4 regions of the Micromonospora psammae genome follow, and region 4 is predicted to be linked to each of the others. Evidence: riboswitches for the same ligand, from Rfam matches in the RefSeq annotation. Region 4 holds a riboswitch; each other region holds the start of a gene.
The links. A riboswitch is a leader RNA that binds a small molecule or an ion and turns the genes downstream of it on or off. The one in region 4 is predicted to bind cyclic di-AMP.
Positions count from the first base shown of each region.

Region 1: it holds a riboswitch for cyclic di-AMP, as region 4 does, so the genes downstream of both, V6U79_RS06325 (coiled-coil domain-containing protein) here and V6U79_RS12085 (transglycosylase family protein) in region 4, are expected to answer to the same signal.
Region 2: it holds a riboswitch for cyclic di-AMP, as region 4 does, so the genes downstream of both, V6U79_RS23230 (coiled-coil domain-containing protein) here and V6U79_RS12085 (transglycosylase family protein) in region 4, are expected to answer to the same signal.
Region 3: it holds a riboswitch for cyclic di-AMP, as region 4 does, so the genes downstream of both, V6U79_RS15005 (C39 family peptidase) here and V6U79_RS12085 (transglycosylase family protein) in region 4, are expected to answer to the same signal.

Region 1 covers NZ_JBAKHM010000003.1:31,874-39,522, reverse strand. The annotation lists gene V6U79_RS06335 (helix-turn-helix transcriptional regulator) at 1-187, opposite strand, end outside; gene V6U79_RS06330 (carbonic anhydrase) at 384-1,049, shown strand; gene V6U79_RS06325 (coiled-coil domain-containing protein) at 1,114-2,133, opposite strand; cyclic di-AMP (ydaO/yuaA leader) riboswitch at 2,138-2,268, opposite strand; gene V6U79_RS06320 (YibE/F family protein) at 2,435-3,784, opposite strand; gene V6U79_RS06315 (hypothetical protein) at 4,175-4,693, shown strand; gene V6U79_RS06310 (DUF305 domain-containing protein) at 4,765-5,400, shown strand; gene V6U79_RS06305 (metal-sensitive transcriptional regulator) at 5,495-5,794, opposite strand; gene V6U79_RS06300 (heavy-metal-associated domain-containing protein) at 5,889-6,098, shown strand; gene V6U79_RS06295 (DUF8832 domain-containing protein) at 6,131-7,120, shown strand; gene V6U79_RS06290 (heavy metal translocating P-type ATPase) at 7,135-7,649, shown strand, end outside.
Region 2 covers NZ_JBAKHM010000022.1:60,262-67,910, reverse strand. The annotation lists gene V6U79_RS23265 (DsbA family protein) at 1-56, opposite strand, end outside; gene V6U79_RS23260 (BON domain-containing protein) at 213-893, opposite strand; gene V6U79_RS23255 (hypothetical protein) at 1,092-2,828, shown strand; gene V6U79_RS23250 (hypothetical protein) at 2,923-3,327, opposite strand; gene V6U79_RS23245 (hypothetical protein) at 3,458-3,601, opposite strand; gene V6U79_RS23240 (STAS domain-containing protein) at 3,942-4,304, shown strand; gene V6U79_RS23235 (SRPBCC family protein) at 4,455-4,904, shown strand; gene V6U79_RS23230 (coiled-coil domain-containing protein) at 5,017-6,072, opposite strand; cyclic di-AMP (ydaO/yuaA leader) riboswitch at 6,077-6,207, opposite strand; gene V6U79_RS23225 (cation diffusion facilitator family transporter) at 6,364-7,281, opposite strand; gene V6U79_RS23220 (HelD family protein) at 7,368-7,649, opposite strand, start outside.
Region 3 covers NZ_JBAKHM010000010.1:177,273-184,921, reverse strand. The annotation lists gene V6U79_RS15035 (GNAT family N-acetyltransferase) at 1-119, opposite strand, end outside; gene V6U79_RS15030 (glycosyltransferase family 2 protein) at 116-1,246, opposite strand; gene V6U79_RS15025 (polysaccharide pyruvyl transferase family protein) at 1,336-2,661, opposite strand; gene V6U79_RS15020 (acyltransferase family protein) at 2,936-4,114, shown strand; gene V6U79_RS15015 (hypothetical protein) at 4,257-4,694, shown strand; gene V6U79_RS15010 (hypothetical protein) at 4,844-5,599, shown strand; cyclic di-AMP (ydaO/yuaA leader) riboswitch at 5,909-6,051, shown strand; gene V6U79_RS15005 (C39 family peptidase) at 6,059-6,895, shown strand; gene V6U79_RS15000 (alpha/beta fold hydrolase) at 6,999-7,649, shown strand, end outside.
Region 4 covers NZ_JBAKHM010000006.1:198,734-206,382, reverse strand. The annotation lists gene V6U79_RS12100 (cation:proton antiporter) at 1-630, opposite strand, end outside; gene nhaA (Na+/H+ antiporter NhaA) at 774-2,102, opposite strand; gene V6U79_RS12090 (universal stress protein) at 2,240-2,875, shown strand; gene V6U79_RS12085 (transglycosylase family protein) at 3,021-3,680, opposite strand; cyclic di-AMP (ydaO/yuaA leader) riboswitch at 3,679-3,837, opposite strand; gene V6U79_RS12080 (ATP-binding protein) at 4,202-7,102, shown strand; gene htpG (molecular chaperone HtpG) at 7,127-7,649, opposite strand, start outside.

The DNA of each region.
Region 1 (7,649 bases), on a different contig from region 4:
CGCCGGCCTCGAGGTCGGCGACGATCGCCTGGGCGGCCCGCTCGGTCACCCCGACCTCGGCGGCGACGTCCCGCAGCCGCGCGGTGGGGTTGCGCGCGATGGCGAGCAGCACGTGCGCGTGGTTGGTGAGGAAGGTCCAGTGCCGGGTGCTCCCGTTCCCGCCCGCTGTCGTCGCCATGCCCGCCATCGTATGGCCCGGCGTTCGGATTTTCGGCCCTGCCCTGGTCAGGGGGTGGCCGGCCCGGCCCGGCGCGGCCGGGCCAAAGCATGAAATCTGTATCACGTGATTCTTGACGTATCTTCGGGTGCGTGTGACGGTGGGCGGCGAGGCCGCCTCCGTCGCCGGCCGGTTGACCAACCCGACCACGGACCGAGGTGAGGGAATGGCCCCGACCACTCCGACCCAGGCGCTCGCCGAGCTGCACGCGGGCAACCGGCGGTTCGTCACCGGCACGCCGCGCCACCCCAACCAGGACGCCGGCCACCGGGCCGCCGTCGCCGACGGGCAGAACCCCTTCGCGGTGATCGTCGGCTGCTCCGACTCCCGCCTCGCCGCCGAGATCATCTTCGACCGGGGGCTGGGCGACCTCTTCGTGGTCCGCACCGCCGGGCACACCGTCGGCCCCGAGGTGCTCGGCAGCGTCGAGTACGGCGTCACCGTCCTCGGCACCCCGCTGGTGGTGGTGCTGGGCCACGACTCCTGTGGAGCCGTGCAGGCCGCCCGGGACGCCGCCCGGACCGGCACGCCGCCGACCGGGCACCTCCGGGCCGTGGTGGACGCGGTCGGGCCGAGCCTGCGCCGGGCGGCCGAGGAGGGCGTGGACGACGTCGACGGCATCGTCGACATCCACATCGCCCAGACCGTGGAGGCCATGCTCGGCTCCTCCGCCGCGCTCGCCGCCGAGGTGGCCGCCGGGCGGTGCGCGGTGGTCGGGATGTCGTACCGGCTCGCCGCCGGTGAGGTCCGGACGGTGGCGGCGGTCCCCGCCGCTGCCGCCGTCGTTTCGCCGCCGGCCCAGGGCGGGCGCCCGGCCGTGGTCGCCGGCTGATCCGGCCCGGACGACGAGGGCCGCCCCGCACGCGGCGGGACGGCCCTCGGGCTGCGCGGTGTCGCTAGAGCATCGACATGTGCACGTGGTCGGTGTGGTCCGACGGGCCGCTGTACGACTTCCACCCGGTCGCCGGGAACCAGATCTGCCGGTTCCAGATGACGTAGTAGATGCCGAGCCGGTCGGCGTTGCGGACCAGGAACGCGGTGAGGTCGTTGCCGTACCGGCGGGTGTCGTTGTTGTACCAGGGGGCGAAGCCGCTGTTCTGCAACGACCAGTCGCAGGCCTTGCCCTTCGGGTGCTCCCACGGCCCGCCCGGCCGGTAGCAGCCGACGAAGCGCTTGAAACCGGCCCGCCGCACCTCCTTGTACGCGTGCAGCGTGCGGGGGGTGATCAGGCCGGAGGTGGTGGGGTCGTCCTCGGTACGTCCCTCGGGGCGCCAGCCGCCGTCCGCCGTCCGGCCCGGCGCGATCCGGGCCACCGGGGATTCGGCCGACACCAGGCCGCCGGTGAAGCCCTTGCCGCCGACCAGCGCGAGAGCCTTCTCCGCCTCCCGGCTCTCCCGGGCCATGTCGTTGGTGAGCTTCTGCTGCTCGCGCACCTCGCCGTCGAGCTCCAGCTTGGCCCGCTCGGCGCGGGTCTTGGCGGAGGTGACCTCGCTCAGCTTCTGCGCGTTGACCATGTTCAGCTCGTCCAGCGCGGAGGCCCGCTTGAGGAACGTGTCCGGCGCCTTGCTGTCCAGCAGGATCGCGGCCGCGCCGATCCGCCCGGTGCGGTAGGACTGTGCGGCGATCTGGCTGACCTGGGGCCGCAGCGCCTCCAGATCCTCCTCGGCGCGGCGGATCTCCAGCGCGAATTCCCGCTGGCGCTTCTTGGACTTCTCCAGCTGCGACTTCGCCTTGGCGTACTGGCGGTTGCGCAGCTCGATGACGTCGGTGAGCAGTTCGGGCTCTTCGTCCTCCTCGTGCCCGGAGGGGGTGGGCGTCGAGGGGGCGGCGATCGCCGGGGTCGGCCCGGCGAGGATGGCCAGAGCGGTGAGCACGGCCACCGCCGGTGTCAACCAGCGGCGCAGGGGTGCCGTCACAGTGTTCCCTTCCGTCGACCGCCGACCGGGTTAGCTGACGGGTTCGGGACGGAAGTGGTCCCTACCGCTCGCGCGGATTCACCCCATGTACCTGGTTCCCCGGCTCGCCGTGCGGCGATTGGGCGGCGGCACCGCAGGCGCCGCTGCGCGCCTTCGGCGGTGACCGGCAGCGAGGTTACCCGAGAGGAGTACCGGGGATCTACGTCCAGAACCCGACTAAAAGCGTTATTTCGCAATAACGATGCGTGACCAGTGACGCGGTCGACAACCGCCGCACCGGCGGCGGTTGCGCTGAGGAGTGTCACCATGCGGTGTCCGTGTTCCTTTCCGGTTCGGGCCACCCCGCGGGGGTCGGGGTGGACGGTGGGCCGTGGCGTGGCGCGCTGAGCGCCTCCAGTGCCGCGTCCCGGTCGGCCGGGGGCCGGGGCGTGGGCGTCGGGCGGTCGGCCGGCGGGGCGTCGCCGGCCGGGCCGCGTCCGGCGGTGGTGACCAGCGCGGCCAGCCCGGTGGTCAGGGGTACGGCGGCCACCAGGCCGAGGGTCGCCACCGCGCTCCGGACGATCTCCTGGGCCAGGAACTCGCTGGTGAGGATCTCGCCGACCGCCCGGCTGTCGGCGGTCAGCAGGAGCAGCAGCGGCAGCGAGGCGCCCGCGTACGCCAGCACGATGGTGTTGACCGTGGAGGCGATGTGCGCCCGGCCGACCCGGGTAGCGGCCCGGTAGAGCTGCAACCGGGACAGGCTCGGGTTGGCGTGGGCGAGTTCGGTGACGGTGGCCGCCTGGGTGACGGTGACGTCGTCCAGCACGCCGAGCGAGCCGATGATGATCCCGGCGAGCAGCAGGCCGTGCAGGTCGACGTCGCGTTGGTACAGCGACAGCGTGGTGGCCTCCTCGCTGCCGAAGCCCGTCAGGTGGGTGGCGGCGGTGGCCAGGCTGCCGAGGAGACCGGTCAGCACCAGGCTGCCCAGGGTGCCGAGCACCGCCACCGACGTCTGCGCGGTGATCCCGTGGGTCAGGTACAGCACCACGAACATGATCAGGGCGGCGCCGGTGATCGCGATCAGCAGCGGTGAGCCGCCCGCCGAGATGCCGGGCACCACGAAGGTGAGCAGGATGGCGAAGCTCGCGCCCAGCCCGGCCAGCGCCGCCAGGCCCCGCCAGCGTCCGAAGGCCACGATCGCCGCCGCGAAGAGGGCGACCAGCCAGACGAGCGGCTTGCCGCGCTGGTGCTCGGCGATGTTGTAGCTGCTGGACGTCGGGTCCGCCGGGTCGGTGAGCTTCACCAGCACGATCTCGTCGTCCACCGCCACCGTCGGGGCGCCCGGGCCGGACGGCACCGGCGTCTGGACCTCCCGGCCGGTGTCCGGGCCCTGCTCCACCCGGACGGTCACCGTGCCGCACGGGCCGTCGGCCGCCCCCGGTGTGCCCTCCGGCAGTTCCGGCGTCGGTGGGCAGGGCTCGGTCAGCACCCGGGTCACCGTGCCGTGGTAACGCGGCACGTCACCCCCGCTGTTCGCCTCCCGGCCGTCCCGGGGCCAGAGCACCAGCGCGGCGAGCACGGTCACGACGAAGAGCGGGACCACCGTCACGACGAGGAGCCGTCGCACTCCCGGTGGAGTGGACGGAGCGGGACGGGTGTGGTCGGCGCCCATTGCTGTTCTCCCAACGATCCAGAGTGGGGTACGGGTCAGCGGGCCGGCGGGTTCACCGGCGGGACACGCCGACCGGAAGACTGCCCCCGGGGTCACCCCGGGCGAGCGCCGCCGTCACCCACGGCGAGCAGGCGCCCCGGCGGCGTCGCGGCGCCGGGAGGGACGACCACGCTCCCGCCCACCGCGCCCGGCCCCGACGCGGTGCGCGGGGCGGTGTCGGCTCGGTGCGGACGGTCATCGCCGGAGAATGGTAGCGAGAGACCAGGTCCGCCCGCCCGGCTCGCCGTCCGCGCCCGGCTCCGAGACCGCAGGGCGAGCCGACCGTCACGAAGTGTGGCGGCATCCGTGGCGTACGGGGCTGGCGCGGACCGGCCGGGTTAGCGTGGTGGCGTGCGGACGGCGAGCGCGGTTCCGACCGGGTGGTGGCCCCGGCTCCTGCTGCTCACCTGCACCCTGCTCGGCCTGGCCGCCATGCACACGATCGGCCACGGCGCGCACGTCGGCCCCGGTCATCCGATCGGCTCCGGCGTCGCCGGTACGCCGTCCGGCCCCCTCCACCACGACGAGCCCGCCCGGGCCGCCCCGAGCCGCCCGGGTGGACACGGAGCCGCCGCCCCGGACCGGCCGGGTGGACACGGAGCCGCAGCCGCGGAGCCGGCCGTCGCGACCCGCGACCACGCCGCCGTGCTGCCCGTCACGCCTCCGGACGGGGGAACGCCGCTCTGGAGCGTCTGCCTGGCGGTGCTCGGCGCGCTCGGGACGGCCGTGCTGCTGGCGCTGCGCCGGCAGCGGGGGACCCGGCCCGCGACCGCATCCGGTCGACCGGTCCGGCCGTCGTCCGGGTCACGGGGACCGCCCCGGCGCGCGCTCGGGCTCCGCCTCGCCACGGTGTCGGTGCTGCGCAGATAGGTCGGCCCGGCGCGGTTTCCGCCGCGCCTGCCGGTCCGCTGCCCGTCCACCGCACACCGAAAGGTCTGACCGTGTCCACTCGTACCATCGCGCGCCGTGCCGCCCTGGCCGGCGCCACCCTCACCGCCGCTCTCGCCCTGGCCGCCTGCGGCGGCGGCCACTCGGCCGGCTCCGGCCACGACATGCCGGGCACGGGCGCCCCGGCCTCCGCCAGCCCGGGCGCGTCCGCCTCCTTCGGCGACGCGGACGTGATGTTCGCCCAGATGATGATCCCGCACCACCAGCAGGCGGTACGGATGTCCGAGCTGGCGGAGAGCCGGGCCGGCGACGCCGAGGTCCGGAAGCTGGCGACGCAGATCAAGGCCGCCCAGGCCCCGGAGATCGCCACCATGACCGGCTGGCTCACCGCCTGGGGTCGGCCCGTCCCGTCGGGCGGCCCGTCCGGCGGGCACCTGCCCGGGATGGACCACGGCATGCCGGGCATGATGTCCGACGCCGACATGGCGAAGCTCGCGGCGGCCTCCGGCAGGGAGTTCGACCGGCAGTTCCTGACCATGATGATCGCCCATCACGAGGGCGCGATCACCATGGCGAAGCAGGAGATCGCCGGCGGCGCCAACGCCGACGCCAAGGCCATGGCGCAGCAGATCGTCACCGCTCAGCGGAGCGAGATCGACACCATGAGGAAGATCCTCGGGCGGCTCTGAGCGGCCCGGGGTCCGCAGGGGGTGTCCGGTGTGCCGGGCACCCCCGCTCGGCCCAGCGGCGCGGAGGCCGGCCCGGCCGCCGGCTGCGGACGGGTCAGCCGCGCTTCATCAGGCGGCCGACGGCGGCCATCATCTCGTCGGCCACCTCGTCGGCGCGACCCTCGGCCGCGCCCTCGTGCATGCAGTGCCGGGCGTGGCCGTCGAGCAGGCCGAGGGCGACCTTGTCCAGGGCGGCCTGGATGGCCGAGATCTGGGTGAGCACGTCGATGCAGTACCGGTCGTCGTCGACCATCTTCTCCACGCCGCGGACCTGGCCCTCGACGCGGCGCAGCCGCGCGAGCAGTTGGTCCTTGCTGGCGGTGTAGCCCCGGATCGGGGTGCCCGGTGTGGTCATGACGGCAAGGATAGCGTACCCCTGGGGGGTATGCTACGGTCCCAGGGCGACCTACCCCAGGGGGGTATAGGATGGACGGGAGAGGAGAACTGCCATGGTCACCACCACGTACCAGGTGCAGGGCATGACCTGCGGGCACTGCGTCAACTCGGTCAGCACCGAGGTGAGCGCGATCGAGGGCGTCCGCGACGTCCAGGTGGACCTGGCCACCGGCCGGGTCACCGTCACCAGCGAAGGCCCGTTGGACACCGGATCCGTGCGCGCCGCGGTCGACGAGGCCGGCTACGACCTCGTCGAGGCGTGACGGGTCACCCACCCGGAAATCGAGGTAGCACCATGAACACGGCGACGAAGCTGAGCGGTTTCGCCCTCGGCCTCGCGGCGGTGTTCGGCGCGGCGTACGGGGTCGGCCACCTGACCGACCCCGTCACCCCCGCCGCCGAGAGCCGCCACGACTCCACCGGTACCGACCACGGCGCCACCGACGACGGGCACGGCGGCGCAGCCGACGCGGCCACCCACCTGCCCGGCGGGCTGCTCGTCTCCGACCGCGGCTACACGATGCAACCGGTGGACGCGCCCGCCGGGCAGTTCGCCTTCCGGATCAGCGGCCCCGACGGCGCGCCGGTGACCCGCTACGACGTGGCACACGACAAGCGGATGCACCTGATCGTCGCCCGGCGCGACCTCTCCGGCTTCCGCCACGTCCACCCCGAGCTGGACGCCGACGGCACCTGGCGGGTCGAGTCGCCGCTGGGCGGGCCCGGCCTCTGGCGCGCCTTCGCCGACTTCACCCCCACCGGGGGTCAGCCGCTCACCCTCGGCGTCGACGTGGCCGTCCCCGGCCGGCTCGACCCCCGGCCGCTGCCGGCGCCGGCCACCAGCACCACGGTCGACGGCTACACGGTCACCCTCACCGGCACGCCCGAGCCGGGACGCACCAGCCGGCTGACCCTGACCGTCAGCCGGGACGGGAAGCCGGTCACCGACCTCCAGCCCTACCTCGGGGCGTACGGGCACCTGGTGGCGCTGCGCCAGGGCGACCTGGCGTACCTGCACGTGCACCCGGAGGGCACGCCCGGCGACGGGCGGACCTCGGCCGGGCCGGCGGTGACCTTCGCCGCCGAGGTGCCCTCGGCCGGCGCCTACCGGCTCTACCTGGACTTCCGGCACGGCGGGGCGGTGCACACGGCGGAGTTCACCGTCTTCGCCGGCACCCCCGGGCCGACCACCGGGGCGGCTCCGGCGGCCCCGACGGTCGCCCCGGCCGCCCCCACCCCGACCGGCGACGCCGGACACGGCGCGCCCGGTCACGGGCACAACTGACAGGAGGTGCCGCGATGACATCGACCACGGAGTCCCTGCCGGTCGCCCCGAACCGGATCGAACTCGCGATCGGCGGCATGACCTGCGCGTCCTGCGCCGCCCGGATCGAGAAGAAGCTCAACCGGATGGAGGGCGTGCAGGCCACCGTCAACTACGCCACGGAGAAGGCCACCGTCCGGTACGCCGACGAGGTCAGCCCGGACGACCTGATCGCCACCGTGGAGAAGACCGGCTACACCGCCGTCCTGCCGCCCCCGCCCAACCCGGCGGGCGCGTCGGAGCCGGCCGGTGAGCCGGTCGACGAGCTGCGCGGACTGCGTACCCGGTTGTGGGTGTCGGTGGCGCTGACCGTCCCGGTGATCCTGCTCGCCATGGTGCCGGCCTGGCAGTTCACCTACTGGCAGTGGCTGTCGCTGACCCTGGCCGCCCCGGTCGTCGTCTACGGCGGCCTGCCGTTCCACCGGGCCGCCTGGATCAACCTGCGGCACGGCGCGGCGACCATGGACACCCTGGTCTCGCTGGGCACCCT
Region 2 (7,649 bases), on a different contig from region 4:
TCGGCCTCGGTCACCGGCACCCGCAGCTTCGCGGTGACCTGTAGCGGCGTGCTCATCCGGCCACCACCCTCCGCGCCCGTCGACCGTCGGGGGTGGCCGGCAGGGCGAACTCGGGGGCCCGGCGCCCGGGTCGGATCAGCCCGTCGGAATCAGTCATGTCTCCCACCTTCCCGCCCGGCCGGGTGAGCGCGGTTCACCCGGCCCGGGTGGTCTCAGCGGGCCACCGTCAGGTGGTTGTGCACCTCCCGGATGCCGGGGGCGGACCAGGCGACGCGCTCCACCGCGTCCCGCTCCGGCACCGACCGGACCAGCCCGTCGAGGAGGACCGTGTCGCCGTACACCCGGACGGTGACCTGGTCCGGCTCGGCGGCCCCGCTGCGGAGCAGGGCGTCGACGATCCGGTCGGGCAGCTCCTCGCCGGTGGGCGGCGTGGCCGGCCGTACGGTGACGCCGTTGCTCACCCCGCGCACGCCGGTCAACCGGCCCACCACCCGCTCGGCGGCCCGGCGCTGGTACTCCCACTCCACCTCGCCGCGCAGCGTCACCCACCCGCCGGCGACGGTCACCTCCAGGTTCTCCACCGGCACGAACGCGTCCCACTCCAGCGCCCGGCCGGCCGCCGCGGCGAGCTCCGGGTCGGTGCGCTCGGCGGAGGGCGTGATCCGGACGGTGAGGTCGTTGGCGACCGCGCGGACCCGGGTGACCCGGTGCGCGGCCCGCTCGGCCGCCCACTTGGCGGCGTAGCTGTCCACCCAGCCGGTCAGCGTCACCACCCCCTCGGCGACGGTGACCCCGACGTCGGTGGGGCTCACCCGGGGGTCCCAGGCCAGCTCGTCGAGCACGTCGGTCTGGATGTCCTGGTCGGTACGGGTCACGGTGGTCGCGGTGGCCATGCGTGCGCTCCTTCCCGGGATGCGGTACGGGGCGGGCGTACGCCCCCGCCGAGCGCGATGCTGCCGCCGGCCGGGGTGAGCCGCCCTCGCCCCGGCCGGGTGACCCGGGGCACGCCACGGCGGGCCGGCTGGTCGGGCGTCGACAACCGGGGGTTGGCTCGGGCACGATCTGGCCAGCGGCGAGGGAGGAGCGTGCGGGTGAGGGGTGAGCGTTCCGCCGTCGTCATCCGGCGGGTCGGCCGCGGCGCGTGGCGGGTGGCCCGGCACGAGTGGAGCCTCGTCGGGCTCGCCGCCCTCGCCCTGGCCGCGGCGCTGACCTGGCCGACGCTGCGTCACCCGGCGAGCACCATCCCGCAGGACACCGGGGACCCGACGTTGCAGGCGTGGCAGATCGCCTGGGGCGGGCACGCCCTGCGGACCGACCCGGCGCGGGTGTGGCACTCGAACACGTTCTTCCCCGAGCCGTACACCTACGCCTACTCCGACACCCTGCTCGGCTTCGCCCCGTTCGCGATGGTGGGGGAGGGGCCGGTCGCGGCGGTGGTCCGCTACAACCTGCTCTACGTGCTGGTGCACGCGCTGGCGTTCGTCGGGGCGTACGCGCTGAGCCGGCAGCTGGGGGCCGGGCGGGCCGGGTCGGCGGTGGCGGGGGCGTCCTTCGCGTACGCGCCCTGGAAGCTGGCCCAGGCCGGGCACCTGCACGTGCTCTGCGTCGGTGGGATCGCCCTCGCGCTGGCCATGCTCGCCCGGGGGCACGGCTGGTCGCTGCGGCACGGCCACCGGCCGGACCGTGTCCGGCCGGGCTGGGCGGCCGGCGGTTGGGCGGTCGCCGCCTGGCAGGTCACCCTCGGCTTCGGCATCGGCCTGCCCTTCGCGTACGTGCTGGGTCTGCTCTGCCTCGCCGTGGTGGCCGGGTTCGGCTGGCGTTGGTGGCGGCGCCGCGCCCGGCCGGCGGTCCCGCGCGGCCTGCTCCTGGCCGACCTGGCGGGCGTCGTCGGCTTCGTCGGGGTGACCCTGCTGATGGCGGCGCCCTACTTCGAGGTGGTGGCCCGCCATCCGGCCGGGCGGCGGACGGTCGCCCAGATCGCGATGTTCTCCCCGCCGCCGATCGGCTTCCTGACCGCCCCGCCGCAGTCCTGGCTCTGGGGTGAGCGGCACGGTACGGCCCGGGCGGCGCTCGGCTTCCCGGGTGAGATGACGCTGCTCCCCGGCGTGGTGCTGATCGGCCTGGCGCTGGCCGGCCTGGTCTTCTCCGCCTGGCGGGTCCGGCACCGGATCGCGCTCGCCGCCGGGGTGCTGGTCAGCGTGGCCCTGGCGGCCGGCACGACGCTGGGCGGTGACGGCGATCCGGGCTACGTGACGCTGGTGCGGTACGCGCCGGGCTGGGACGGCATCCGCACCCCGGGCCGGCTGGTGCTCTGGACCACGCTGCTGCTCGGCGTCCTCGCCGCCGGGGCGCTGACCGTCCGGGAGCCGGCGGCGGGGCCGGTCGGGCGGTGGGGGCGGGCGACCCGGCTGGTGCTGGTGCTGCCGGTGGCGCTGGTGCTGCTGGAGGGGGTCAACCGCACCCCGCACGTGCCGGTGCCGGCTCAGCCGGTGGCCCTGCGCGGGCTGACCGGCCCGGCCCTGGTGCTGCCCAGCGAGGGGACCCGCGAGTTCCACGTGATGCTCTGGTCGACCGACGGGTTCCCCCGGGTGGTCAACGGTCTCGCCTCGTTCACTCCCGAGTCGCAGGAGCGGATCAGGGCGGCCAGCGCCACCTTCCCGGACGTCGGCTCGGTCGGGTACCTGCGCGCGGCGGGGGTGCGCACGGTGGTGCTGCTGCCCGGGTACGCCGCGGACACCCGCTGGCGCGGGGCGGGGGACCGGCCGGTGGACGGGTTGGGGATCCGGCGCACGGTGGTCGGCGACGGGATCGTCTTCCACCTCGACTGAGTCTCAGGAGCGGGGGTCGGGGGTGCCGGCCCGGGAACACGACACGCCCCGGCCGACTGGTCCGTCGGCCGGGGCGTGTCCGTGCGGTGAAGCGTCAGCCGTCCAGGCCGACCGGCGAGTTCGGCCGGTCCACGTCGACGAACTCGATGTCGTCGACGGCCCGGCTGTCACGGCTGCCGGCGGCCCGCGCGGCGGTGCCGGCGGCCCAGCCGATCGCGGCGCCGACCAGCGCGGCGCTGATCAGCAGGGTCCAGGGCAGGGCGGGTCGGCGTCCGGCCAGCGCGTCGAAGGCCAGCGTCGCCCGGCGCCGGGCCTCGTCGGCCGCCGAGCCGACCAGGTCGCCGGCGTCGCCGAGGCCGGGGCCGCCGCCCCGGACCGACTTCGCGGCGTCCCGGACGCTGTCGCCGGCCGAGCCGACCGCCGACACGAGGTGCTGCCATGCCTGGTCCGCGATCCGCTCCGGCTTGCTGCGGCGCTCCAGCAGGTTGCTGCCGAACATCGTGGTTACCTCCTCGGGGTGCCGAAGCCTGCGGCCACTTCGGACTTCGACGTCATCTGCGGCGCGCGTCATGGTCCGCTCACACTCGCCAGTGCCCAGCCGGGCCGCGCCGCAAACTCACGCCGTGCCCTCAGCGGACCACGACCACCGCGGTCGCGCGGGCGAAATCGTCGTCGTCATCGTCGTCGTCCCCGCCCCCGCCGCCGAAGCCGCAGGCCAGCACGAGGGCGAGCAGCGCGCCGACACCGGCCAGGCCGAGCAGTTTCTTGATCATCGAACGTCCCTTCGTCGTGGTGACGCTTCTCCCGCCGAGGCTAGGCGGCCGGGGCAACCCGGGCCGGGCCCGCGCCGGGCGGCAGGGGGCTCGCCCGCAGCGACCGGATCGGGAACCGGGTGGACGGCGCCCGGTACCCTGGGACGGTTGGAGCGGCCCGGATCGGTCGCTCACCGGAGCGGACGGAACCAGGAACGATGCCGAACAGGGTGGCCCGGTCGGTCCGGATCCGCGAATTGCTCATCCCGAGGGGTGGCGACCGAGGCCGTTGGGGGAATACTCTCGGTCGCGGCCCGCGTACTGATGAGGCGCCCGTGGACGGGCGAGTGGAGGTGCTCGCGTGAGCCTGTCGATCGTGAAGTCGGTCATGCCGGGTGGTGTCATCGAGATCGCCCCGCGGGGTGAGGTCGACGTCGACACCGCGTACGAAGTGCGGGAGGCCATCGCCGAGGTGCTCGCCAAGGGGCTGCCGTCCCGGATCGAGCTGAACATGCGGCTCGTCACCTTCATCGACTCGGTCGGCATCAGCGCCATGGTGGCCGGGTTCCAGACCGCCGAGGTCAGCGGCGTCAAGCTGGTGGTCACCGAGCCGAGCCGCTTCGTGCACCGCCAGCTCTGGGTCACCGGGCTGCTCGGCCTCTTCGGCGCCCCCGAGCCCTACTTCGCCGGCCACGCGACCCCGGAGGTCCTTCCCGGCGCCTGACCGGCGCCGCCTCCACTGCCGTGGGTCGGCCTCGCCTCACCACCGCGACGTACACCGTGCGGGTGGTGTCCCGGCCCCGCGGCGGGTCCCCGTTGCCAGTCCTCCCCGGTACTGGGACGATCGGGCGACCGACGAGGGTGGGGAGGCGCGGTGGTCCGGCGGGAGACGTTCAGCTACACGGTGCAGGCACGCTGCTCGCGCGCGGACGCGGTGGCGCTGCTGAGTGACCCCGCCCGCCAGGGGGAGCTGCATCCGTTGATCGTCCGGGTGCGCCGGCTGCCGGCCCGCCCCGGCGCCCGGGCCAGCTACGCCATCACCGACCGGTTGGAGTTGGGCCCGCTGCGTTTCCCGGTCACCTACCAGGCGGACGTCCTGGTGGTCACCGAGGACGAGATCGTCACGGTCGCCCGGCAGCAGCCCGGCACGACGGTCCGCAACCACACCCGGCTGCGGGAGGAGTCCGGCGTGCTCCGGATCGACGTGGAGATCACCCTGGCCGCCCCGGCCCCCCTCTTCGGCTACGCCTTCCGCCAGGCCCGCGCCGCCCACCTGGCCCTGGCCACCCGCCTGGGCCCCGCCCTGACCCCCGACACCCCCTGACCTGACCCCACCACCCCCGCGGGTGGATCATGCAGGTGTGGTGGGCGTCCCCGCCCCGCTACGGGGCTTGCGCACCGCACCACAACCGCATGATCCACACCGGGGGCAGGGGTCAGTACATGGAGAGGTGTACGTGGTTGGTGTGGTCGCTGGAGGGGTCGCCGTTCGCGCCGCTGTAGGACTTCCAGCCGCTGCTGGGTAGCCAGATCTGGCGGTACCAGATCACGTACAGGACGCCGAGGCGGTCGGCGTTGCGGATGAAGTACGCCGCCAGGTTGTTGCCGTACGTCCGGTCGCCGCCGGTGGCGTCCCCGCCGAAGCCGTTCTTCTGGGCGGCGAAGTCGCACGCCCGGCCCTTCGGGTGCTCGCCGGAGCCGCTGGGGCGGTAGCAGGAGACGTACCGGGTGTAGCCGGCGGCCTGAGCCTGCTTGAGCGCGTTGTGCGTGCGCGGGGTGATGCAGCCGTTGGCGGGGGTGGGGTCGTTGACGCTGCACGACTCGGACGGCCAGGAGCCGTCCGGGTTGCGCGGCGCCGCCTTGGCGTTCGACGTGGAGGTGCCCCGGGCGGAGCCGCCGCCGCTGGTGGCGGCGGGCTTGTCGGCGGCGGCCACGGCGAGGGCCCGTTCGGCCTGCTGCTTGCGCTTGGCCATCACCGTGATCTGCTTGCGCTGCTCGACGATCTCCTTGTTCAGCTCGGCGCGGGTGCGGTTGGCCTCGTCGCGGGTGCGCAGCAGGTCGCGCAGTTCCCGGTCCTCGTTGGTGGCGACCGTCTCCAGCGCCGCGGCCCGGTCCAGGAAGCCCTCCGGGCTGGAGCTGTTGAGCAGCGCGGACATCGGCCCGAGCCGGCCCGTGCGGTACGCCACGCCGGCGATCTCGCCGACCTTGCCGCTGCGCACGGTCAACTCCGACTCGACGGTCTTGAGCTGGGTGTTGAGCTCCTGCTGGCGCTTGGTCGAGCGCTCCAGCGCCGCCTTGGCGTCGAGCCAGCCCTTGCTGGCCGTCTCGAGCTGGGCGCGGAGCGCGGGGGTGCCGCCCTCGTCGTCGGGGGCGGCGAGCCGGGTGGTCGGTGCGGCGGTGGCCGGCGAGGCGATCGGCGCGGACGACACGCCGAGCGCGAGCGTCGCGACGACCGCGGCCACGAGCCGCGCGGTGGTCTTTCGTACGTGCATGCACATCCCTTCCGTCAGCCGCCGACCGGGTTAGCTGACGGGTTCGGGACGGAAGATCCCTACCGCTGACGCGGATACACCCCAGGAACATGGTTCCCCGGCTCGCCCCTGCGGGCGATTAGGCGACGGCCACCGCCGGCACCGTTGGGGCGCCGCCGGGCGGAGGCCGGGGCCGAGCCTACCGGTACGGGTGTGACACCCGCCCGCTTCGTGACTCACGGTACTGCTGAGATTGCTGTTAAAGGTGGCCTAATCCGGCATTCAACGCCCAATTTTTTGGGCGCGGACGCACTACCAGTGCGATGGGCCGCACGCGCCGGGCGCGGCGCCGGGCTCGATCTGGAGGGTGGCGTGGTCGATCCGGAAGTCCTCATGCAGGGCGCTGCGGGCGGCGGCGAGCACGGTGCCCACCTCGGCGCCGGGGGTCATGGTGAGGTGCGCGGAGGCGACGTCCATGCCGGAGGTCAGGGTCCAGACGTGCAGGTCGTGCACCTCGGCCACGCCGGGGACGGCGGCCAGCCGGTCGTGCACGGCGGTCACCTGGAGGTGTTCCGGGGCGGCCTGCACGAGGATGCGGACCGCCGCCCGCCCGAGCCGCCAGGTGCGGGGGAGGATGAACAGGCCGATCGCCACCGCCACCGCCGGGTCCACCCACCACCAGCCGGTGCCGCCGATCAGCAGCGCGGCCCCGATCACGCCGAGTGAGCCGAGCAGGTCGCCGATCACCTCCAGGTACGCCCCGCGCAGGTTGATGCTCTCCTGCGCCCCCGCGCGCAGCAGGGCGAACGCAGCCACGTTGGCCAGCAGGCCGAGCACCGCGACCGCCAGCATCGGGCCGGTGAGCACCTCGTGCGGGTCGCCGAACCGGCGGACCGCCTCGACCAGCACGTAGATCGCGACGCCGCTGAGCAGCACCGCGTTGGCCAGCGCGGCGAGCACCTCCAGCCGGTAGAGCCCGAAGGTGCGTTGCGGGTCGCGGTCGGCCCGCCGGGTCGCGGTGATCGCCGCCAGGGCCATGCCGATGCCGAGCACGTCGGTGAACATGTGCCCGGCGTCGGAGAGCAGGGCCAGCGAACCGGTGCCGAACGCGGCGACCGCCTCGACCACCATGAGGGCGGCGAGCAGCGCGAAGGCCGCCCAGAGTCGGCCCCGGTGGCGGTGCGCGGCGTTCGCGACCGACCCGTGGTGGTGGTCATGACCTGCGCCCACGCCCACACCTTCCGTCGCCGCCAGGGCCTCGGACCAATCTATGCTCACATCGCTATGTGTGCAAGTAAGCCCCGAACCGCCGCCGGTCAGCCGGCGACGTCGATCGTGGTGAGCCGCTGGGTGGCCCGGGAGAGCGCCACGTAGAGCGTCCGTACCCCCGAACCCGGATCGGCCCGGATCTCGCCCGGACGGACCAGCACGACGCCGTCGTACTCCATGCCCTTGGCCTGGAGGCTGGTCACCACCTGGAGCCGGGAGCCGCGGTCGCCCAGCCAGCCGGCCACCTCGTCCCGACGCGGCACCGGCGTGATCACCCCGACCGTGCCCTCCACCTCCGCGAGCAGCGTGTCCACCGCCTCGACGGTCGC
Region 3 (7,649 bases), on a different contig from region 4:
TGCTCGGCGGTGCCGATCTCGTGCCGGGTCAGGCTGACCGCGCGTACCCGGGGATGGTTGCGCCAGCGCCGGATCCGGTCGAGGTCGGCCTCCCCGGCCGGGCGCAGCAGCCCCGTCATCCGCGACCCGTGAGCGCCGTGGGCTGGTCCGAGGGCAGGTCGGCGGCCGGCACCGGAACGGCGGGGGTGGCCGTCGCCGTCGCGGCCGGTTCGACCGGGCGGGCGCCCCGCAGCCGGCCGGCCGCCCGGTGCGCCGTGCGCAGCAGGGTGTACGCCAGGTAGGCGTCCCCGGCCACCAGGCGGTGCTTGAGCCCGGCCGCCCCGGCCGGCCGGGGGTAGCCACCGACGGGCAGGTACCGGCGGTAGTGCCGGGCCACCCGGTGGAAGAAGGCGCGGCGCAGCCGCGGGTCCATCCGGTGGTCGTTGCCCACCACCACCAGCAGGTGACCGACCATCAGGGCGAACAGGTCGGCGCGCAGCCGGTCGTCCGACGACCTCCGCGCCACCCAGTCGAACAGCCGCTCGTACTGGTCGAAGGCGTCGAAGTGCCGCCCGCTGCGGGTCGAGGTGATCGCGCCCTGCCGGCCCTGGCGGTAGAGGTAGCAGACGCGGTCGAGCACCGAGATCCGCTCGGCGCCGATCAGCAGCGGGTGGCTGAACGGGATGTCCTCGTACCAGCCGGCGTGGAAGCGCAGCCCCAGCTCGTCCAGGAAGGCCCGCCGGACCACCTTGTTCCAGGCGGTGTGCTGCACCCGCAGCAGCTGCGGCCGGTCGGCCAGCCGGACCACCCCGGGCACTCCGCGCAGCAGCGGGCTGCTGGCGTCGACCTCCCGCCCGCCGTCCTCCCGCACCCGCAGGTGGTCGAGGACCAGCACGTCGGGGCGGTGGGCGCGGAGCCGGTCCAGCACGGCGGGGACGGTGCCCGGGGGCAGCCAGTCGTCGCTGTCGACGAACCAGACGTACGTGCCGGACGCCACGTCCAGGCCGGCGTTGCGGGCCGGGCCCAGGCCGACGTTGCGGGTCAGGTGCACCGTCCGCACCCCGGGGTGGGCGGCCGCGTACGCCCGCAGCAGCTCCCCGCACCGGTCCGGTGAGGCGTCGTCGACGGCGACGATTTCGACGGCCGCCTCGTCGCCGGCCGGGACGTCGGTCCGGATCGAGTCGAGGCACTGGTGCAGGTACGACTCCACCCGGTGCACGGGTACGACGACGCTCAGCAGCGGGGGGTGCGCGGGCTGATTGACCACGCCGTCACCCTGATCCATCCGGGTGGACGGCCCCGGAACCTCACGTATCCGGCGGAGATGAAGTTCCTGAACAGCGGCCCAGCGGCGGGTTAACGGCTCAGCAGCCGCCGCACCGGCGCCCCGACGGCGCGCCTGACCCGGGTCCGCAACCGCTGCTCCTCCAGCGCCGTCACCCGGGCGCGCAGCTCGGCGTTCTGGTCGCGCAGCCACTGGATCCGGGTCAGCAGCTCCTCCCGGTCGGTGGCGGTCGCGGCCCGGACCGCGGGCGGGAAGGTGGTGGCCCGGACCCGCTCGTCGAAGCGGGCCGCGCTGTCACCGTCGGTGAAGGCGTTGCCGAGGTCGTGCCGGGCGAGGAACGCGCTCATCACCTCGTAGCGGGCCCGGTGGCCGGCGTTGAGGGCGGTGTAGTCGGCCTCGGCGTAGAGCTGCGCCGCGTCGACGTCGGCCGGCACCTCCGGCATCGGGCGGTGCGGGATGTCGAAGTAGCGGGCCAGTTCGAGAGTGCGGGAGTCGTGCGCGAAGAGGTAGCCGGGCGTGCCGGAGACCAGCGCCGTGATGGTGCCGTGGATCCGGGTGCCGAAGGCGAAGTCGAAGCCGGAGAGGTACTCCATCCAGGTCCACGGATCCAGGAACATCCGCACCTTGTCCTCGGTGAACAGCGGGTGGGAGGTGTGGATCGGGATGTCGCTGCGCTTTCCCCGGTCGGCGGGGTCGTCGCCGTGGAGCAGGATGCCCAGGGTCTTCAGGTCCTGCGGCAGGTAGCGCAGGTTCGGGTAGCGCCGGTGATGCGACTCGATGATCTTCGCCATCGACTTGACGTACGGCGAGATGGTCAGCGCCACCCGGGCGTCCGGCTCCAGGGTCGGCTTGCCCTTCTCCACCCCGAGCCGGTCGCCGTGCAGGAACATCGACGGGCAGCCGATCACGTCGACCGCCGAGAAGCCCAGGGAACGCAGGTAGCCCTCGGTGATCTCGCCCCGGACGCCGATGCTGGGGGAGCGGTCGAGCACCGCCCGGACGAAACGGCTCACCACGTCGTCGATCGGGCGCAGGTACTCCCGGTCGCCGGCCAGGTTGGTCTGGGCACCCACCCCGAGGACGACCACCGGGATCCGGAGCCGCTCGACCAGCCGGGTCATCAGCTCGATGCGGTGGGCGTAGCTGCGCCGGAAGGCGTTGGCGAGCGGGATGACGTAGACGTCGTATCGCTCGTTGATCTCGTCGGCGTCCCGTGGGTTGACCTTGAACTCGGTCGGGGTGATCTCCGCGGTCGCGGTGCTGAGCAGCTTGTGCGCGGCGTGGCTGAAGACCAGGTTGCCGTTGTTGACCCCGATCCAGTCCCCTTCGAAGGCCTCCTCCGGGGAGCGGACGTCGAACGGGCCCTTCTTCGCTCGCATCAGGATCCGCTGGTGCATGTCCGCTCCATCCCTCGTTCGTCCGTGCCGGGGCGACGCCCGCTGCGCGCCCGGACCGGGCACGACTCGACCGGGGCCCCGGAATATTAGGACAACCGATGCCCTGCGCACACCCGCGTGTCACCCGCCACGCCCCGGCCGGGACGCGGCGGCCGGGGCAGCCGGTAGGGTGCCCGGCGGCGGGACCGACCGGTGCCGCTGCCGGAGGGCACCGGCGTTCCGGCCGGGAGGAGAGGTACGTGCGGGTCAGCGTGGCGACGGTCGGGTGCCCGGCATGACGAGCGCACCGGAGGCCACCGCCGCGCGGGCGCGCCGGCTGCCGTCGCTGACCGGCCTGCGCTGGGTCGCCGCGATGCTGGTGTTCGGCTATCACGCCGGCACCATGGGGATCGTCGGCGAACCGGACGTCAAGGCCGTCCTGGACTGGACCTTCACGCTGGGCCTGTCCGGGGTGCAGTTCTTCTTCATCCTCAGTGGATTCGTGCTGGTCTGGTCGGCCCGGGACACCGACCGCCGTCGGGACTTCTGGCGGCGGCGGCTGGCGAAGATCTACCCGAACCACGTGCTGACGTGGGCCGCGGCGCTGCTGGTGATGTGGTGGTTCGCCGACCCGGTGGTGCCGCGCGCGGCGCTGGAGAGCCTCCTGCTGGTCCAGGCGTGGGACCCCACGCCCGGCTACTTCTACAGCATCAACTCGGTGAGCTGGTCGCTCTCCTGCGAGTTGTTCTTCTACCTCTGCCTGCCGCTGGTGCTGCCCGCGATCCGGCGGGCCCGCGCCGGCGTCCTGTGGGCCGTGGTGGTCGCGGTGCCGCTGCTCATCGTGGCCCTCTGGCCCGGCCAGTCGCTGGTGCCCGAGGCGAGCACCTGGTGGTTCAACCAGATCTTCCCGGTGGTCCGCTCCACCGAGTTCTGGCTGGGCGTGGCCGCCGCCGAGCTGATGCGGCGTGGCCGGTGGCGCGGGCCGGGGCTGCCCCTGGCCAGCCTGATCTTCGTGGTGACCTGGGTGGTCGCCGCGCAGTGGATCCGCGCCGAGCTCTGGGCGGCGATCCTGTCGGCGGCGTACATCCTGGTCATCACCGCCGCGGCCGGCGCGGACGTGCACGGCCGCCCGTCGCCGTGGCGGCACCGCACGCTGGTCTGGCTCGGCGAGGTCTCGTTCGCCTTCTACCTGGTGCACGTGCTGGTGATGGTGACGGTGCTCCGGCTGGCCGGGCGGCTCGGGGTCGGGCTGCCCGGCTGGTGGGGACCGCTGGTCGTGGTCGGCTTCCTGGCGGTGAACCTGGCGCTGGCCGCCCTGCTGCACCGCTGGGTGGAGACGCCGATGATGCGCCGCCTCAGCCCTCGCCGCCCCCGTGCCGGCGCGGGCCGCCCGTCGACGCCCCCGGTGGCACCCGGGCGGCCGGCCGACGCCCACGACGACGCGCGGCCGCCGGTCGGGACCACCGCCCGCTGAACCGGCCGTACCGGCCCGCCTCGGCCGCCGGGTGGGGGACCGCTCCGGGCGGCGCGGCGGATCGGACCACGGTGGACGGGCCGGGCGCGGCGACACGCCCGGCCACGCTGCGGCCCGCCCACGTCGGCGGTAGCGTGGCCCTGTGCTCCCGGTCGCGCTCACCAGTCCCCTGTGGTGGGTGGCGCGCTGGAGTTCCCGCCTGGTGACCGGCGTCGCCGTGGCGGTCGCCCTCTCGCTCGGCGGTTCCGCGCCGAGCGGCGCGGTGGAGCTGCCGAGCACCGCGCCGCTGCCGGTGACCGCCGCGCCGTCGCAGTTCGTTCCCGCCGTCACCGATCCCGCCGCCTCGGCGGCGGTCGCCGGCCGACGCGCCGCCGGCGCCGCGCCGACCGGCCGCGCCGACACCGTCGCCGGAGACCTCACCGGGTACGCCGCCGGCGCGCACGACCCGGTTGGCCGGCCGGCCATGCCGGCTGTCGCGGACGGCTCCGCCCGCCCCGCCGGCGCGCTCGTCGCCGCGGCGGCGACGTTCACGGGGCTCGCCCCGACCGTCACCGGGCCCCGCGCGCCGCCGGCCGGCTGACCGCCGCGCGGGGGTGTCCCGCGACCACCGTCTCGTCGAACCTCACCGCCGCACCCGCCTGACGAAGGCCCGCCGCCGCCCGTGCCGCGCGCGCCGTCCGGCCCGTGCCGGATCCCTCTTCCGCATCCCGCTCCCGGGAGGTGCCGCTCATGAACACCGTGCTCCACGAGTTCCTGACCGAGGTCCCCACCGCCGCCGCCATCTGGTCCGCCCTGCTGGTGCTCGCCCTCACCGTGCTCACCGTCCTGGTGGCCCGCCCCGAGCGGGACCGCCCCGTCGGCGAGGCGACGCCCGCCGAGCCGTCCCCGGCCGTCGAGCTGGCCGACCTGCGCCGGTACGCCGAGGAGGTGGCGGTCGCCGCCGCCCGGGCGGCCCGTACCGCGCAGCGCCGGCGGGCGGCGTGGGAGGCCGCCCACGAAGAGGTCGACCGGGCCTGGACGGCGTACGACGAGGCGGAGACGGCGGCCCGCCGCTTCGCCGGCGCCGCGGCGCTGCCCGCCCCGCGCACCCCCCGTACGCCCGCCGAGTACGCCGGCCGGGAGCGCTGGCTGCACCAGGCCGCGGTGGCGGCGCACTGGCGGGGCGAGTTGCCGGTGGAGCGGCTGCGGGACGTCTTCGCCCACCGGGACGGCTGGGATCCCCGCCGGCACCCGGTAGAGCAGGAGGTGCTGCTCGCCCGCGCGGTACGGGACGGCCGGCGGGACGCGTACACCTCGGCCGCCGAGCGGGAGCGGACGGCGTGGCGGGACGCCGAGCTGGCCGCCGAGGCGGCCCGGTCGCTGGCGGCCGAGGCGTACGCGGCGGCGCAGCGGCTGCGGCCGGGCCGGGTCCCCGCGCCCCGGGCGGTTGCCGTGGCGGCCCGGACCGCGCCTGCGGCCCGCTGGCGTCCGGCAAGGGTGGGTTGACGGCCGGAACGGGACGAAATCGTTATCAAGTCCGGGTGAGCTGCGTCACTTCCGTCGGGAATCGGTCATCGGGTCACGGGTGGTGACACCGGTCGCGAGTATGCCCGGAGATTGGCGCCGAGCTGTCCGGTTGTTGCCCGAAAGATACGGCCAAAGCCCCACGTCCCATTGAGTGACGTCAGTGCCTCAATGCACGGGAAATTTGTGGGCCCGGTCATGTTTAGGCAGGTGAGAGCGCTTGGCGAGGCCGGCGCCCCGCCAGTAGTGTCGCCCCCGTCCGGTGCGGTTTTCGATCGCAGAAGGCGACGCCGCGCCGACCCGCTCAATCGTGGGTGACCACGAACCGGGGACCCAATTGTTTGTGGGGTGAATCCGCGGGCCACGGCCCGTGGTAGGGCGTTCTTCCCGCCCGAATCCGTCAGCTAACCCGGTCGGCGGTGTCGGAAGGAGCTCCACTTCGTGCAGCACGATCCCACTTCCCGGTTGTTCCCGCACCACCTGAAGCGGCAGCTGCGCCGACTGGTCACCGAGCGGCCGTACCAGGTCGTCGTCGGTTCGGCCGCGGCCCTCGTGTTCGCCACGGGGACCGCCGCCCTGACCGGCAACGAACGGCACGTTCCGGCGCCGCAGCAGAGCTCGGCCGCCGTGGCCGAGGCGGCACCGCGCCTGAACGAGGTCGCCACCCGCGGCCAGGCCCGCCTCGCCGCCCCCAGGACCGACCACAACTCCGGCGAGCGCACCTGGGGCAGGCCGGACCCGGACCTGACCCGCAGGGCGGCACCGAAGCCGCCGTCGACCAAGATCCTCTCGTACGACTACCAGGCCCAGACCACCTACTACAACTGCGGTCCGGCGGCGGTGCGCAACGCGCTCAGCGCGGCCGGCGTGGAGACCACCCAGGACGAGCTGGCCGGCCCGCTCGGCACCACCGAGGTGGGCACCAACTCGGTCCGGGACACCACCCGGGTGCTCAACCGGATGGTCAAGGGCGACCCGTACCGGACCCGGCTGTTCGACAGCACCCCGAGCCGGGCGCAGATCGACCGGCTCCAGGCCGACGTGGTCGACGCGATCACCGACAAGCGCGGCGTGGTGGTCAACGTGGCCGGCAGCGCCACCGACAGCGCCGGGGGTTGGCACTCCTTCCCGGGCGGCCACTACATCGCCGTGGTCGGCTACAAGAACGACGGCCGGGCCGTCCAGATCGCCGACTCGGCGGACCCGAGCCTGCCGCAGTACTGGATGAGCACGATCGAGCTGGCGAACTGGATCGCCACCCGCGGCTACTCCGCCTGATCCACCTCGTACGCGAACGGGCGCCGGCTCCCCTCGGGGGCCGGCGCCCGTCGCCGTCCGTGGGTCTCGCGGTGCCGGCGCCGACGGTGGGAGACTGCGCCCCATGACCGACCACACGGGTACCCGGCACCTCCTGCTGCTGCACGGGATGGGCGCCACCGGCGACGTCTGGCTGCCCGGGGCGCCGCTGCTCGAGCGCCGCTGGCCGGGGCGCTGGCTGGCACCGGACCTGGCCGGGCACGGCTTCTCCCCGCCGCTGTCCGGCTACTCCTTCGCCGGGCTCGCCGGCCGGGTCGCCGAAGAGCTCGGGCCGGCCGCGGACGGCTCCCGCCCCGGCGAGCGGTTGGTGATCCTCGGGCACTCCCTCGGCGGGGTGGTCGCCCTGGCGCTCGCCGCCCGCGACGCCGGGCTGCCGGTCGACGCCGTGGTCGGCCTCGGCATCAAGGCGGTCTGGTCGCCGGCCGAACTGGTGAAGGCGCGCGAGCTGGCGCAGCGCCCGGTGACCTGGTTCGCCGGCCGGGACGAGGCGGCACGGCGGTACCTGAAGGTCGCCGGCCTCACCGGACTGTTCGCCCCGGACCACCCGGTCGTCGACGCCGGCCTGCGCGTCGAGGACGGCCGCTGGCGACTCGCCATGGACCCGGCCGCGTTCGCTGTCGGCGCCCCGGACCTGGCGGCCCTGCTGGCGGCGACCGACGTGCCCGTGGTGCTGGCCCGGGGCGAGCACGACCCGATGGTCAGCGAGACCCAGCTC
Region 4 (7,649 bases):
CGACGCGGCGAACCAGCGGGTCCGTTCCAACGCGATCGCCAGCAGCGGCACCAGCACACCGATCAGCAGCCCGAGTGCGAGCTCGGTGGCCAGCTCCGCCAGGTGCAGGTCGGAGCCGGCGGCGACGGCCAGCAGGAGCACCACGAACGGCAGGGCCAGGCCGTCGTTGACGCCGGACTCGACGTTGAGCAGGTGCCGCAGCCGGGCCGGCACCCTGTCGTTGCCGACCAGCGCGGCGGCGAACACCGGGTCGGTGGGGGCCAGGATCGCCCCGATCAGCAGTGCCTCCGGCCAGTCCAACCCGGCCACGTAGTGCGCCAGCACCGCGGTCACCAGCAGCGTCAGCGGCAGACCCCAGCCGAGCGCCCGGCCGGGCAGCCGCCACGCCGAGCGCAGGTCGGCCCAGCCCACCCGCATCCCGTCGGTGAAGAGCACCGCGAACAGCGCCAGCTCCGCCAGCTGCGCCACGATCGGGGAGTCCGCCCGCAGGTGCAGCACCCCGGTGGTGTCCTCGCCGAGCACGAAACCGGCGATCAGGAACAGCGCCGCCGTGGAGAGGATGGTGCGATGCGCCAGGGCCGACACGAGCACGGCGGCCAGCAGGACGGCGGCGAAGGAGAGCAGCAGCACGGGATCAGCCTCCAGGGGCAGGGATCAGCACGGTGCCGACCGGACTTCCCGGCGCTCCACGGTTCCCGGTGATCATAACGGTCCGGGCACCCCCGACCGTAGCGATGGCCGGACGGGGGTCGCCCGTCCGGCCATCGCCGTGCTCACCGACCGGTGGACCGGTCGGCCTCGGATTCGTAGACGTCCGGCACGCCGTCCTGGTCGAGGTCGACCCGCTCGGCCTCGTGGACCCGGCGGTAGACGCGGCTACGGGCGCGGAGGATGACGGTCGCCAGGAGCGCCGACAGCAGCGACCCGGTGAGCACGGCGACCTTGACGTGGTCGTCACGTTCGCTGCCCAGGCCGAAGGCCAGCTCGCCGATCAGCAGCGACACCGTGAAGCCGATGCCGCCGAGCAGTGCCAGGCCCAGCACGTCGAGCCAGTTGAGGCCCTCGTCGGGGGCGGCCCGGGTGAACCGGGACACCAGCCAGGTGGCCACCAGGATGCCGATCGGCTTGCCGACGACCAGGCCGACCACGATGCCGATCGCGACCCGGTCGCTCAGCGAGGTGACCAGACCGGAGAGACCGCCCACGGTGACGCCGGCGGAGAGGAACGCGAAGATCGGTACGGCGATCCCGGCGGAGATCGGCCGGAACAGGTGCTCGAAGTGCTCGGCCAGGCCGGGGCCCGCGTCCGGGCCACCGGCGTCCGCGCTGCGGATCACCGGGACGGTGAAGGCCAGCAGCACCCCCGCCACGGTGGCGTGCACCCCGGACTCGTGCACCAGCGTCCAGGTCACCACCGCCAGGGGCAGCAGCAGCCACCAGGAGCGGACCCGACGCTGCACCAGCAGGGCGAAGACCACCAGCGGCACCAGCGCGCCCAGCAACGGGGCCACCGAGAGGTCGACGGTGTAGAAGACGGCGATGATGACGATCGCCATCAGGTCGTCGACGACGGCGAGGGTGAGCAGGAAGGTGCGCAGCGCCGACGGGAGGCACCGGCCGACCACGGCGAGCACGGCGAGGGCGAATGCGATGTCGGTGGCGGTCGGGATGGCCCAGCCCCTGCCGGCGCCGGGGCCCGCGCCGGCGGCGATCAGGTAGTACAGCACGGCGGGTACGACCACCCCGCCCACGGCCGCGGCGACCGGCACGGCGGCGCGGCGCGGATCGCGCAGGTCACCGGCGACGAATTCCCGCTTGAGTTCGAGCCCGGCGACGAAGAAGAAGATGGCGAGCAGGCCGTCGGCCGCCCAGGTGGCGAGGCTGAGGTCGAGGTGCAGCGCGGACGGGCCGACGGTCAGGTCGCGCACCCACCGGTAGCCCTCCGCCCAGGGCGAATTCGACCAGATCAACGCCAACAGCGCCCCGATGAGCAGCAGCGCGCCGCCCACGGTCTCCTTGCGGAGGATGGCGGAGATGCGGCTGGTCTCGCCCCACGAGTGTCGGGCGAACAGGCTGGTGCGGCGCCGGGTGGCGTCGGTCACGGAAACTCCTCGTCGGCAGGGGTCGCGTCATCCATCGCCGACCAGACTTCCCGGCACACCTGGGCCAACCCTATCCGCCGCCGCGGCGGCTTTACCCGGGGGCGGGTCGGGTATGCACGCGCGTGGGCCAGTGGTGGGTGCTCCTCGTAGTGATGGTCTGGCTGGCGACCGGCCTGCTGACCGCGGCCGTCTTCGTCACCCGGGGCGGGCACCGCAACCTGCTCTGGTACCTGGTCGGGGGGCTGCTCGGGCCGATCTTCGTACCCATCGCGGTGGAGCGTGGCCGGGCGGGCACCCGGCGGGTCGAGGTGCGGTCCCGGCCGCCGGCGCCGACCGGGACGGGGTTGCGGGTCCTCGTCGGCGTGGACGGCTCCCCGGACTCCGACCGGGCCCTGCGCGCCGTGGTGCGCACGCTGAGCGGCACCGCCAGCGAGCTGGTGCTCGTCGCGGTGACCAGCCCGGACCTGGTCGACGGCGAGGCGACCGACGAGGAACGGCGGGCCCGCCGGATGCTCGACGAGTGGGCGGACGGACTGCCGGCGGAGTTGCCGCCGCCGAGCATCGAGGTGGTCGTCGGTCATCCGGCGGACGGGCTGCTGGCGGTGGCCGAGTCCCGCGACGTCGATCTGCTTGTCGTGGGTCGGGGCGGTCAGGGGCTCGGCGAGCGACTACTCGGCAGCGTCGCCGAGGACCTGGCACACCGTTCTCCCCGCGCCGTGCTGCTCGGCAGTCTGCCGGACCGGGCGGCGTCGTCTCCGCCTCGGGCAGGGTGAACGGACGCGCGATGGGCGCCCCGGCGGCAAGGCGTTGCCGGGCCGGCGGACCCGTGAGCGCCCGGCCGCTGGGCGGCGGCCGGGCGCTCACGTGTTCGGGTGTCACCTGCCCGTCCGGTCCCCTGCGGGGCCGGACGGAACGGGATCAGAGCGCGAGCTTCTGACCCGGGAAGATCAGGCCCGGGTCGGCGCCGACGATCCCCCTGTTGCGCTCGTACAGCGCGCGCCAGCCCCCGGTCAGGTCCCGGGCGTCGGCGATCTTCGCCAGCGTGTCGCCCGGCTTGACGACGTGGACCTTGCCCGTGCCGGCCGGTGCGCTGCGCCGCTGGCTGCGGCTGCTGGGCTGTTCCCCACGCGAGGAGCGCTCCTTGGTGGCGGCTCGCGTGGCGCGCCGCTCCGACTTCTGCGACTTCTCCGAGGTGGCGTAGCTCCGGGTCGAGCCGCCCTTCTTGCCGCAGGTCGGCCAGGCGCCGATGCCCTGGCCGTCGAGCACCTTCTCGGCGATGGCGATCTGCTCGCCACGGCTGGCCAGGTCGGCGCGGGCGGCGTACTTCTTGCCGCCGTAGCCGGCCCAGGTGCTCTGCGAGAACTGCAGGCCACCGTAGTAGCCGTTCCCGGTGTTGATGTGCCAGTTGCCGCTGGACTCGCACTGGGCGATCGCGTCCCAGTTGACGCCGGCGGCGCTCGCCGGGGAGGCCGGGGCGAGGATGGCCGCGACCCCGGTGACCGCGCCGACGGCGAGCGTGCCGACGGCAGTGCGGCGCGAGCTGGCCCGTCGGTGACGGGCGGTGTTTTCAGTTGCCATGTGGATTCCTCCACGCCGACGAGGTGAGCTGTCGGGTTCGGGCCGAGGAGCCCGGCCGCCGCTGGCGGCTTCACCCCGAGGTGACGTGCACCGAGGAACTAGTGGGTCCCCCGCTCCATGCCTGGTGACAGGGTCTCGCGATCGGCGGCATGGATTAGGCGTTACCGACCGTGGTGTCCGCGATCGCGGACCAGAACGACGTTAGGGAGAGTTTCGGCCGATTGCCCACTTCTTGTGAAGTTCTTCACCCGGTCAGGCGAGGGCCTTCCACGCCGAGTTGCGGACCGTGCGAGCGTGTCGACAATGCCCCGCGGAGCCGGGTGTCCCGTCGGGCGGCGGCCGGGCTCCCGGACAGTGACGGCGGCCGCCCGCGCCGCGCCACTGCGCAGGAGTCCGGCGGGGATGAGCGACGTCACGGGTCCCCGAACCGACCGAGGTGAGAGCGGGTGTCAGGATGGGTAGGAACGCCGGCAGGGTCGACCGGCCCGGGAACTGGAGGGCCGAATGGGGTTCGGTCACAGGTGAGCGCGCCTACGGGGGACCTGTTCGCCGCCGGTGGTGACACCGGGCGGTTGATGGCTCGCATCGACTGGTCCGGCACGCCCCTGGGGGCCGTCGAGGGCTGGTCGCAGAGCCTGCGAGCGGCGGTGCGGATGGTGCTGTCGTCCCGGTATCCGATGCTGCTGCTCTGGGGTGACCGCTTCACCCAGCTCTACAACGACGCGTACTCGGCGCTGATCGGGGACAAGCATCCCGCCGCGCTCGGCGACGACGTCCGGGTCACCCTCGCCGAGGGCTGGGACGTGCTGCGGCCCCTCATCGAGGAGGCGATGGCGACCGGCGTGGCGAGCTGGGTTCCCGCCCTGCGGCTGCTGCTCGACCGGGCCGGCTACCGCGAGGAGGCGTACTTCAGCGTCTCGCACGCGCCCGCGCGTGACGACGACGGCCGCACCGTCGGCATCCTCACCGTGTGCAGCGAGGTCACCGAGCAGGTGGTCGGCGAGCGCCGGCTGCGCCTGCTGCGGGACCTGTCCGTGCACGGCGGCGGGCAGACCGTCGACACGGGGGCCACCTGCGCCGGTCTGGTGGAGGCGATCGCCGGGCATCCGCTCGACGTCCCGTTCGCGGCGATCTACCTGCGCGAGGACGGCCGGCTGCGGCGGGTCGCGCACGCCGGCGCGGCCGTGGTCGGCGCCACGCTGCCCGCCGTGGTCGAGGCCGCCGGCGACACCGGCGGGTGGGGGCTGCCGGCCGCCGCGTCGGGTACGACCACCGAGGTCACCGACGTCGCCACGCGGATGCCGCTGCCGGCCGGGGCGTTCGACGATCCGGTCCGGGTCGCGCTGGCCCTGCCGCTGCCCTCGGCCGAGCTGGACCAGCCACTCGGAGTGCTGCTGGTCGGGGTGAGCCCCAGCCGCGGCCTCGACGAGGCTTACCGGTCGTTCTTCCAGCTGCTCGCCCAGCAGGTCTCCGTGGCGGTGCGCAACGCCCGGGCGTACGAGGAGGAGCGGCGGCGGGCCGAGGCGCTGGCCGAGCTCGACCGGGTCAAGACCACCTTCTTCACCAACGTCAGCCACGAGTTCCGCACCCCACTGACGCTGATGCTCGGTCCGCTCGGCGACGCCCTCGCCGACACCGACGAGCCGCTGCCGCCCGCGCAGCGCGAGCGGATCGACCTCGCCCGGCGTAACGCCGGCCGCCTGCTCACCCTGGTCAACAGCCTGCTGACCTTCTCCACCCTGGAGGCGGGGCAGGCGCGGGCCGTCCCCCGCGAGGTCGACCTGGCCGCCGTCACCGGGGAGTTCGCCAGCGTCTTCCGGGCGGCCGTCGAGCGGGCCGGGCTGCGGCTGGTGGTGCAGTGCCCGCCGCTGCCCCGCCCGGTCGCGGTGGACCCGGCGCTCTGGGAGCAGATCGTCACGAACCTGCTGTCCAACGCGCTGAAGTACACCTTCGTCGGTCGGATCCGGGTGGCGTTGGAGCACGACGAGCGCGAGGTCCGGCTCACCGTCTCCGACACCGGTATCGGGATTTCCGAGGCCGACCTGCCCCGGCTCTTCGAACGCTTCCACCGGGTGCACGGGGCCCGCTCCCGCAGCCACGAGGGCACCGGCATCGGGTTGGCGCTGGTCCGGGAGCTGACCCGGTTGCAGGGCGGCGAGGTGCGGGTGGCCAGCGCCACCGGCGTCGGTACGACCTTCACCGTCGCCCTGCCCTGGAGGGCGCTCACCGCCCCGCCGGCCGGGCCCGAACCGGCCGGGCTCGGCGAGGTCGCGCAGGTCGCCGCCCAGGCGGCGTTCAGTTGGCTCGCCGGATCCACCATGGACGGGCCGGCCCCGGCGGGCGGAGCCGTCCCGCCCGGCACCGGCCCGGAGGGCGACGAGCCGCACGAGGCGCGGATCCTGGTGGCCGACGACAACAGCGACATGCGCGGCTACCTGGCCCGGCTGCTGGCCGCGCAGGGCTGGCGGGTACAAACGGTCGGTGACGGTCGCCAGGCCCTCGACGAGATCCGCCGGAACCCGCCGGACCTGCTGCTCACCGACGTGATGATGCCCGGGCTGGACGGCTTCGCGCTGGTCCGTGCGTTGCGCCGCGAGGAGGCCACCCGGGCACTGCCGGTGGTGGTGCTGTCGGCCCGGGCCGGCGGTGAGGCCAGCGTCGAGGGGTTGGACCTGGGCGCCGACGACTACGTGGTGAAACCGTTCACCGCTGCGGACCTGGTGGCACGGATCCGCGTCCTCCTGCGCCGGGCCGGGCTGCGCACCCACCCCGACGAGCCGGCCACCGGACCGGTCCCGCCGACCGGCGAGTCCGCGCCGCCCGCCCCGCGGAGCGTGGAGATCGCGCCGCCCGCCCCACCGACCGTGGAGTCCGCGCCGCCGGCCTCGCCGACCGGTCCGGGAAGCACCGCCGTGTGCGCGGTCGCCGCCGGACCGCGGCCAACGAACGGCACCGTCCGGCCGAGGAGCGCCGCGCCGGAGGACGGTCCCCCGCCCCCGCCCACCCGTCCGTCCGCCGTGCCCGACGTCGACCTCGACTGGACGTACCCGTCGGGTCCCACCGCGGCGCAGGCCATGCGCCGCGACCTGCGGGTGGTGCTCGACCGCCCGGAGGTCGACCCGGACGTGGTGCAGGACCTGCTGGTGGCCGCGTCGGAGGCGGTCAACAACGCGGTGGAGCACGCCCAGCGACCGAGCCGCCCGGAGGTGCGGGTCCGGCTGGAGGTCGACGCCGACACCGTCCGGATCTCCGTGCGGGACTTCGGGACGTGGCGCGACCGGCGGCCGGCGATGGACCGGGGACGCGGCGCGATGTTGATGGACGCGTACGCGCAGGTGCGGATGTCCTCCACCGACGAGGGCACCACCGTGGTGATCGAGCGGCGGTTGACCGACCCGGTCGGCGGCCCGCCGGTCGACTGACCGACGGGCCGCCGGGCCGATGGCCTAGAGGGTCCGGGCCAGCCGCTCGGCCAGCACGCGGGCGAAGCGGGCCGGATCGGCCAGGTCGCCGCCCTCGGCGAGCAGCGCCATGCCGTACAGCAGCTCCGCCGTCTCGGTGAGGGCCGGCTCGTCGTCGCCGCGCTCGTGGGCGGCGCGCAGGCCGGTGACCAGCGGGTGGGTCGGGTTGAGTTCGAGGATCCGCTTGACCGGCGGCACCTGCTGGCCCATCGCCCGGTACATCTTCTCCAGCGTCGGGGTGATGTCGTGCGCGTCGCCGACGACGCAGGCGGGCGAGGTGGTCAGCCGGGAGGAGAGGCGGACCTCCTTGACGGTGTCGGCGAGCGCGCCGCCGAGGAAGGCGAGCAGGTCGGCGTACTCCTTGGCCTGCCGCTCCCGCTCCTGCCCGGCGTCGGAGCCCTCCGCCGAGGCGTCGAGGTCCACCTGGCCCTTGGCGATCGAGCGCAGCGGCCGGCCGTCGAACTGGCCGACCCGCTCCACCCACACCTCGTCGACGGGGTCGGTGAGC